2 regions of the Flavonifractor sp. genome follow, and region 1 is predicted to be linked to the other one. Evidence: predicted binding sites of a transcription regulator. Region 1 holds the regulator's gene; the other holds the start of a gene.
The links. The regulator LexA, encoded in region 1, represses DNA repair genes until DNA is damaged. The targets are predictions, from matches to a motif close to CNAACANNTGTTNG.
Positions count from the first base shown of each region.

Region 2: QZ378_RS07520 (putative DNA modification/repair radical SAM protein) is a predicted target of LexA. The motif match lies at 2,726-2,739, and genes of this name have one in related genera.

Region 1 covers NZ_JAHZDL010000062.1:603-5,010, forward strand. Annotated here, with positions in the region: partial or broken gene QZ378_RS08895 (helicase-related protein) at 1-381, shown strand, start outside; gene QZ378_RS08900 (exodeoxyribonuclease III) at 513-1,274, opposite strand; gene QZ378_RS08905 (DUF6440 family protein) at 1,271-1,459, opposite strand; gene QZ378_RS08910 (methylated-DNA--[protein]-cysteine S-methyltransferase) at 1,446-1,913, opposite strand; gene lexA (transcriptional repressor LexA) at 1,924-2,526, opposite strand; gene QZ378_RS08920 (DUF5655 domain-containing protein) at 2,605-2,985, opposite strand; gene QZ378_RS08925 (MATE family efflux transporter) at 2,982-4,337, opposite strand.
Region 2 covers NZ_JAHZDL010000046.1:1,784-6,191, forward strand. Annotated here, with positions in the region: gene QZ378_RS07505 (M42 family metallopeptidase) at 1-1,011, opposite strand, end outside; gene ybaK (Cys-tRNA(Pro) deacylase) at 1,256-1,732, shown strand; gene QZ378_RS07515 (DUF4358 domain-containing protein) at 1,808-2,665, shown strand; gene QZ378_RS07520 (putative DNA modification/repair radical SAM protein) at 2,777-4,057, shown strand; gene QZ378_RS07525 (TIGR03915 family putative DNA repair protein) at 4,054-4,408, shown strand, end outside.

The DNA.
Region 1 (4,408 bases):
CCCAGCGCGCCGGAGCCGGACTTTGCCGACTTCCGCAAGCCCGACCCCCTGGCCAGCGACGTGATCATGGACGCCACCGCCCGCCTGCTGGCCCCCCGGCCCCGCGCACAGGCCCCCAAAAAGCCCAAGGCGCCCAAGCAGGCGGCCAAGGCCCCCAAGGCGGAGGCCGTCCAGCCCCAGGGCCAGTCCAAGAAGGCCAACAAGAAAAAGGCCGCCCCCGCCGCCGAGCCCCTCCACAAAGAGGAGCCCCGCCGGAAGAAAAACCGGGGCTCCAAGGGCCGCCGGCCCGGCCGGCCCCCCGAGGTGGTGCTCCGCTCCAACGGGCAGAAGGACTCCACCGAGCAGCCCAGCCTGATGAAGCCCTACTACCTCAGCGATTAAACGGAACGCCCCCGCGCCGGATGGCAAGCCATCCCGGCGCGGGGGCGCTGTATTTCATTGGGCGGCGCAGCACAGGCGCGCCCCGCGAGGGGCCCCCCGGCAGACAGTGGGCCGGCCAGGTGTCCGGCCCACTACGGGGTATCCCGCAGCACCAGCTCCACGGGGCAGTGGTCGCTGCCGGTGACCTCGCTGTGGATGATCTGATCCTCCACCCGGGGCATGAGCCGGTCGGAGACGATGAAGTAGTCGATGCGCCACCCGGCGTTGTTCTTCCGGGCGTTGAAGCGGTAGCTCCACCAGGTGTAGGCCCCGGTCTTGTCCGGATAGAGGGCGCGGAAGGTGTCGGTAAAGCCGCTGGAGAGCAGGGCGGTCATCTTTCCCCGCTCCTGGTCGGAGAAGCCGGCGCTGCCCCGGTTGGTCTTGGGGTTTTTCAGGTCGATCTCCTCATGGGCCACGTTGAGATCGCCGCACAAAATCACCGGCTTGACCCTGTCCAGCTCCATGAGATAGTCCCGGAAGTCGTCCTCCCACTCCATGCGGTAGTCGATGCGGGCCAGCCCCTCCTGGGCGTTGGGGGTGTAGCAGCACACCAGGTAGAAATCGGAAAACTCCGCGGTGATCACCCTGCCCTCGTGGTCGTGCCGGTCGATGCCCAGGCCGCAGGTGACCTCCAGCGGCTCCACCCGGGTGAAGACGGCGGTGCCGGAATAGCCCTTCTTCTCCGCGCTGTTCCAGTACAGGGCATAGCCGGGCAGCTCCAGCTCGATCTGGTGGGGCTGGAGCTTGGTCTCCTGCAGGCAGATCACGTCGGCGTCCGCCCGGGCGGCGAAGTCGAGAAAGCCCTTGCCCAGACAGGCCCGCAGGCCGTTGACATTCCAGGTGACCAGCCTCATGCCTGGCCCTCCCTGGGGGCCCACTTCATGGGCTTCCCGTCGGCGTCCAGCAGGGGGGTGATCCCCCCGGCGTAGCCGCTGGCCATCTCCAGGTAGAGCACCCCTGTCTCGGTGTCCAGCAGGATGCGGGTGATGTCGGCCACCCCCTGGGTGTAGATAATCTGAAAGCGGTCATTTTTTCCCATACGCGGCTCCCTCCAGCTCCAGTAAAAATCGTTTCATGTCCAGGCCGCCGGCGTAGCCCGTCAGCGACCCGTCCGCCCCCACCACCCGGTGGCAGGGCAGGAAGATGGGCAGGGGATTGCGGTGGTTGGCCTGCCCCACCGCCCGGACGGCCCCGGGGCTGCCGATTTGCCGGGCCAGCGCCCCGTAGGTGACGGTCTTCCCCCAGGGCACCGCCGCCAGGGCGTCCCACACCCGCCTTTGAAAGGGCGTGCCCCGGGGCTCCAGGGGCACGGTGAAGGCCCGCCGCTCCCCCCGGAAGTATTCCAGCAGCTCCGCCCGGCCCCTGGCGAGCACCGGGGTCTCCTCCCCCGCCGGCTCCGCCGGCTGGTTGGGGAGGTAGAGGCGCCTCAGCGCCCCGCCCTCCTCCTCCAGGCCCAGGGGGCCCACAGGGGCGTCAAATACGATGCAGTTCATGGCGTCACCCTCAGTACCTCCGCACCACGGCCACCACCTTGCCCAGGATGGTGCAGCCGTCGCCGTCGATGGGCTCATACTCCGGGTTTTCCGGCATGAGCCAGACGTGGCCGTCCTTCCGGCGCAGGGTCTTGACCGTGGCCTCGTCCTCAAAGAGGGCCACCACGATCTCCCCGCTGTTGGCGTCCGGCTGCTGGTGCACCACCACCAGGTCGCCGGGCAGGATGCCCGCGTCCCTCATGGACTCCCCCCGCACCCGCAGGGCAAAGTGCTCCCCGGTGCGGCCGCCGGTGTCGAAGGTCAGGTAGTCCTCGATGCACTCCTGGGCCAGGATGGGGGCGCCGGCGGCCACATTGCCCACAATGGGCACCTGCCCCGACCCGGGGACGGCCTCCCCCTGCTCCGGACAGACGGTGATGGCCCGGGTCTTCCCCTTGTCCTTGGTGATCAGCCCCGCCGCCTCCAGCCCCTTCAGGTGGAAGTGGACGGTGGAGGGGGATTTGAGCCCCACGTGCTCCCCGATCTCCCGCACCGACGGGGGATAGCCGTGGCGGCCGGAGAAGGAGAGAATAAAGTCGTAGATCTGCTGCTGCTTGGGGGTGAGCGCACTCATGGCAGACCCTCCTCATGTCAGTTTGCGTCAATCTACCGTGAGTATAGCACAGAAGGGGCCCGATTGCAAACATTTGTTCTATCTCCCACGCTGTTTTGCCTGTGCGAATTGGTAGGCCTCCGCCAGCCAGGCCCGCAGCTGGCCGTCCGCCTCCTCCGGCCGGGAGAGCAGCAGGTGGTGGGTCCACCGGCCGGGGTAGGGCTCCACGGCCTGGAGGATGCGGGGGCTGTCCAGCCGGCGGTTGAGGCCGAAGGTGGCCAGCAGGGCGCCGGCCTTCCGGTCGGCGGCCCGCCGGGGGTGGGACAGCATGGCGAACAGATACGGGTTTCCCCAGGAAATCTGGGTCTTGGTCACCTTCCTGGTGCTCTCCCCGCAGGCCAGCACCGCCGCCTCATAGGCCTCGAAAATGGCGAGCTTCCTGGGGTCGCCCCCCAGGAAGGCCAGCACCTCGGCGGTCATGGCCTCCCCTCCCCCAGGACGGAGCGGTTCCACCGCCCGGTGCGCAGGTAGAGCAGCTGGAGCAGCACCTGCACCGCCGAGGCCGCCGGGGCGGCGATGCCGATCTGGAGCAGGGTCACCCCGGCGATGCGGCTCATGAAGAACACCACCGGCACCCGCACCAGGAAGGTGGCGGTGAGGTCGTTGAACAGGGTGAAGCCGGTGCGGCCGCAGCCGGCGTAGAAGCCGTTGAGGGTGAACACAAAGGTGACCAGGATGCAGTCGATGCTGTAGGTGCGCAGGTAGAGCACCCCGTGGCGGATCACCTCGGCGTCGGGGGTGAAGAGCCGCAGGGCCTGGCCGGGGAAGGCCTGGATCAGGGCGAACATGACCAGGTCGGCGATGAGGCACAGGAGGATGCCGACTTTCAGGGCCTGCCGCGCCCGGTCGGGCCGGCCGGCGCCCATGTTCTGGGCGGTCATGGCGGAGATGGCGGACATGAAGGCGGAGGGGAAGAGCATGATGAAGCCGGTGACCCGCTCCACCACCCCCACGGCGGCGGACTGGGCCAGCACGTCCATGTGGTTGACGATGGCGGTGATGATCAGGAAGGACAGGGTGACCAGCACGTTCTGCACCGCCACCGGCAGGCCCAGCCGCAGCAGCTTGGCCGCCTTCTCCCCCTGGGGCCGGAAGGAGGGCAGCTTGAAGTCAAAGGGGAAGTCCCGGTGCCGCAGCACCGCCAGGGCCAGAAGGAGGCTCACCCCCTGGGCGGCCACGGTGGCGATGGCGGCCCCGGCAGCCCCCAGGCCGAACACCCCCACCAGCAGCAGATCCCCCACGATGTTGATGACGCAGGCCACCAGCACAAAGTACATGGGCCGCTTGGAGTCCCCCAGGCCCCGGAGCACGGCGCTGACCATGTTGTACCCGGTGATGAACACCAGGCCGCAGGCGCAGATGAACAGGTACTGCCGGGCGGGGGCCACCGCCTCCGCCGGCACCTGCATCAGGGCCACGATGGCGTTGGTGGACAGGGCGAACACCAGGGCCAGGGCCACGGCGATGGCGGCGAAGAGGGTGAACAGGGTGCCGATGGAGCGGCTCACGTCCCCCCTCCGCCCGGCGCCCAGGTACTGGCCCACCAGCACCGTGCCGCCGGTGGACAGGCCGATGATGAAGTTGGTCACCGCCTGCATCACCTGGCTGCCGGTGGACACGGCGGTGATGCCCGCCTGGTCGTCAAACTGGCCCACCACGATGAGATCCACCGCGCCGTAGAGAAACTGCAGCAGCGAGGCCCCCAGGAAGGGCAGGGCGAACCGGATCAGAGCCCCCTTCACGTCCCCCTGGGTCAGGGAGGTCTGGGACATGGGATGATTCCTCCTTTTTTCCTTCGTACCCGGACAGTATAGCACCCCCCGGAGGGAAAGGCAACCTTTGA
Region 2 (4,408 bases), on a different contig from region 1:
GGCGGCCTTCAGCCCGTCGTAGTGGGTGCGCTCCATGCCGTGGGAGGCGTGGACGCCGGGGCCGATCAGGGCGCCCCGGGCGTCCATCCCGGCCTCCCAGGCCGCCGCCACGTCGGAGCCGTAGTGGGGGTAGATGTCCACGGCGTAGTCCACCCCGTTGGCCTTTGCCAGCTCCACCAGCCGGGTCACCATGCCGTAGTCATAGGGGCCGTTGTTGTCCTTGGCGCAGATGGACACCTGGTACTCGGTGCAGTTCAGATCGTCCCCCACGCAGCCCATGTCCACCGCCAGCAGCTCGTCCACCACCGGCAGGGTGGCGCCGCCGTGGCCCACCTCCTCGTGGACGGTGAAGCACACCTCGGTGTCGTACCGGGGGCGCAGGCCGTTGAAGTGCATCAGCCGCAGCAGGGTCAGCAGGCAGGCGGCGCTGCCCTTGTCGTCGATGAAGCGGGACTTGAGGAAGCCGCTCTCCGTCACCTCCGTCTTGGGGTCGATGCACACGAAGTCGCCGGCGCAGATGCCCAGGGCCTCCACATCCTCCCGGGTGCGCACCTTCTCGTCGATGCGCACCGCCAGGTTCTTCTCGTCCCGGGGGCGGGTGAGCACGTCGTCAAACACGTGGGCCGCCGGGGAGAGGGACAGAATGGTGCCGGTGTATACCTTCCCCTCCCGGGTGCGGATGCGGCAGTACTCCCCATCCAGGGTGGGCAGGATGGGCCCGCCGATTCTGGTGGTCATCAGCATGCCGTCGGCGGTGATGGAGCGCACCATCAGCCCCAGGGTGTCGATGTGGGCGCACAGGCCGAGCTTCTTCCCCTTCTCCCGGCCGGGCACCGACACGATCACGCTGCCCTTGTTGGTGCGGCGGGTGGGGTAGCTGTGATCCCGGGCGATCTGCTCCACCTCCCGGGCCGCCTGTTCGGTGTAGCCGCTGGGGCTGTCGATGGCCAGCAGCCGCTGGGCGATGTTAAAGAGCTGCCCCCGCCCCTCGTCGATATTCAGATTCAGCATTTGCATCCGCTCCTCTTTTGTAGTATGATCAGCTTGCCCCAGAGGGCCAAAGCCCTTTGGGACAAGCTGCCGGACTTTCTGAACCCTTTTCTGCGGGTTCAGAAAGTCGTTTGATTGCACGCGAAAGAAAACCCTGACGGTTTTCTTTCACACGATCTTTCCCTCCGAACCCTGCGGCTTGGAGGGGTTTTCGACAAACCAGCCTACGATATATCTTATACCAGATCACGGGAGCGATGCAACCATGGCGGAGGAAAAAACCAACGTAATGCGGATTTTAGACCAGAAAAAGGTGGCCTACACCCCCCACCACTACGCCCACCCCGACGGGGCGGTGGACGGGGTGAGCGTGGCCGCCCTCATTGACCGGGATCCCTCCTGCGTGTGCAAGACCCTGGTGACCCAGGGGGCCAGCAAAAAATACTACGTGTTCGTCATCCCCGTGGGAAGGGAACTGGATCTCAAGGCGGCGGCCCGGGCGGCGGGGGAGAAGTCCATCGAGATGCTCAAACAGGCCCAGCTGCTCCCCCTCACCGGCTACGTCCACGGGGGCTGCTCCCCGGTGGGGATGAAGAAGCAGTTTCCCACCGTGCTGGACGAGAGCGTGGAGGGCCTGGACACCATCGTGGTCAGCGCCGGAAAGATCGGCGCCCAGGTGGAGCTCGCCCCGGCGGCCCTGTGCGGCCTGATCCGGGGGAAATTCGCCCCGGTGGCAAAATAATTGAAAAAAACGGGATCTTTTTCCGGGCCGCGCCGTCTAAGAGCCTGCTTACCCCAACACAGAAGGAGAATGGAAATGAAAAAAATCGGTACCCTTGCCCTGACGCTGGCCCTGGCCGGCTCCCTGACCGCCCCCGCCCTGGCGGCGGAGGAGACCGCCGTGCCCATCTCCGCCGACACCGGTTACGGCACCGCCCTGGTGCTCAACGGCGAGACCCTGGATCTCACCGGCATCCCCGGCGTGGAGGGCGGCACCCTGCTCCCCCTGCGCCTGCTGGCCGAGGCCGACCACGGCTCCGCCTACTGGGACGAGGAGAACAACGAGAGCTGGTTCTACTTCGGCGACAACCGGATTGTGGTCAGCTTCTCCGACAACAGCGTCACCGTCAACGACGCCCCCGTGGAGGTGGACGGCGTGGCCGTGGTGGGCGGCGTCACCTTTGTCTCCGCCGACGTGTTTGACGGCTGGGAGGGCTACACGGTGAACCTGAACCCCGAGCTGGACGTGAACCGCATCGACATCACCACCCCCAACAACGACCCCATGGTGAAGGCCGCCTACCAGATCATGGAGGACAGCGGCATGGCCTACGCCATGCGCACCGAGGGCAGCGAGGCCGAGCAGGCCTTCCAGCTGCCCGAGGGCTCCTTTGAGCAGCTCATCGCCTTCACCTCCATGAACACCACCCCCGACACCCTGGTGATCGGCAAGCTGGCCGAGGGCGCCGACGAGGAGGCCGTGAAGGCCGCCCTGGATGCCCACCGCCAGGCCCAGCACGACACCTTCTCCTGGTATCTGTCCCAGAACCTGCCCAAGGTGGAGGACGCCCGGATCCTGGTGGAGAACGGCTACGCCTTCTACCTGATCGCCGAGGACGCCGACGCCGGCGAGGCGGCCTTCCACGCCTATGTGGAGGCCCAGACCCAGGCCTGAGCGCCAGAGCGCACCGCGCCCGATCCCGCCGGGGATCGGGCGCGTTTTTTGCCCTTGACCAGAACGTATGTTCGAGTTATAATGGAGAAAAACGGGAGGGGGGAAAGCGGCGTGGAGCTGCTGGACAAGCTGACCATCCTGGCCGACGCGGCCAAGTACGACGCGGCCTGCACCTCCAGCGGGCTGGATCGCTCCGCCCGGCCCGGCGGGCTGGGCAGCACCATGGCCGCCGGCTGCTGCCACACCTTCTCCGCCGACGGCCGGTGCGTCACCCTGCTGAAGGTGCTGCTGACCAATCGCTGCGCCTACGACTGCGCCTACTGCGTCAACCGCCGCTCCAACGACCTGCCGAGGGCGGCCTTCACCCCCCGGGAGCTGGCGGAGCTCACCATCGCCTTCTACCGGCGCAACTACATCGAGGGGCTGTTCCTCTCCTCCGCCGTGTGGGGCGGCCCCGACCGCACCACCGAGGCCATGATCGAGACCCTCCGGCTCCTGCGGGAGGAGTACGGCTTCTATGGCTACATCCACGCCAAGGCCATCCCCGGGGCCGATCCCCTCCTCACCCGGCGGCTGGGGCTGCTGGCCGACCGGCTGAGCGTCAACATCGAGCTGCCCAGCGAGGAGAGCCTCAGCCGCCTGTGTCCCGACAAGGAAAAGGGGGCCATCCTGGCCCCCATGGCCCAGATCCGGGACGGCATCCGGGAGAGCCGCGGCGAGCTGGCAAAATACCGCCACGCCCCCCGGTTTGCCCCGGCGGGCCAGTCCACCCAGATGATCATCGGAGCCACGCCGGAGAGCGACAGGCATATCCTCACCCTCACCCAGGCCCTCTACGACAAGTACCAGCTCAAGCGGGTGTTCTACTCGGCCTACATGCCGGTGTCGGACAGCGCCCTCCTCCCCGCCCGGGCGGATTTCAAGCCGCCCCTGCTGCGGGAGCACCGGCTGTACCAGGCGGACTGGCTGCTGCGGTTCTACCACTTCCGGGCGGAGGAGCTGCTGGACGACACGGCGCCCAACTTCGACCCCAGGGTGGATCCCAAGTGCTCCTGGGCCCTGCGCCACCTGGACTTCTTCCCGGTGGAGGTCAACCGGGCCGACTACGAGACCCTGCTGCGGGTGCCCGGCATCGGGGTGCGCTCCGCACGGCGCATCCTCACCGCCCGGCGGGTGGGCCCCCTCACCTTCTCCGGCCTGAAAACCCTGGGGGTGGTGCTCAAGCGGGCCCAGTACTTTCTCACCTGCTCGGGGAAGATGCTGGAGGGCCTGCGGGTGAACCCGGACGGGGTGCTCCGCCACCTGGTGGCCCTGGAGAGGCCCGCCCTGGCGGGGGCGGAGCCGGAGCAGCTGTCCCTCTTTGCTCCGGCGGGACAGGAGGGGACGGCATGAGCTGGACACAGGTCTCCTATGTGTACGACGGCAGCTTCGCCGGGTTTCTCACCTGCGTGTTTGACAGCTACGCCGGCCGGGAGGAGCCCATGAGCTTCTCCACCCCGGAGGACGGGCGGCTCACCCTGTGGCCGGAGCGGCACATCGGGACAGACCAGGCCAAGGCCCGGCGGGTATACCAGTCCCTGGACAAAAAGCTGGGGGCGGAGGGGAAGCGGCTGGTGGTGCAGGGTTTTCTCACCTGCCTGGAGGAGAAGGAGCTCCACCTGTGGCGCTTCCTGCGGCTGGGCTACCAGCTGGGGCCCGGGTTCACCCGGGGCCTGGCAGACGAGCGGGTGGCCGTGGTGTGGA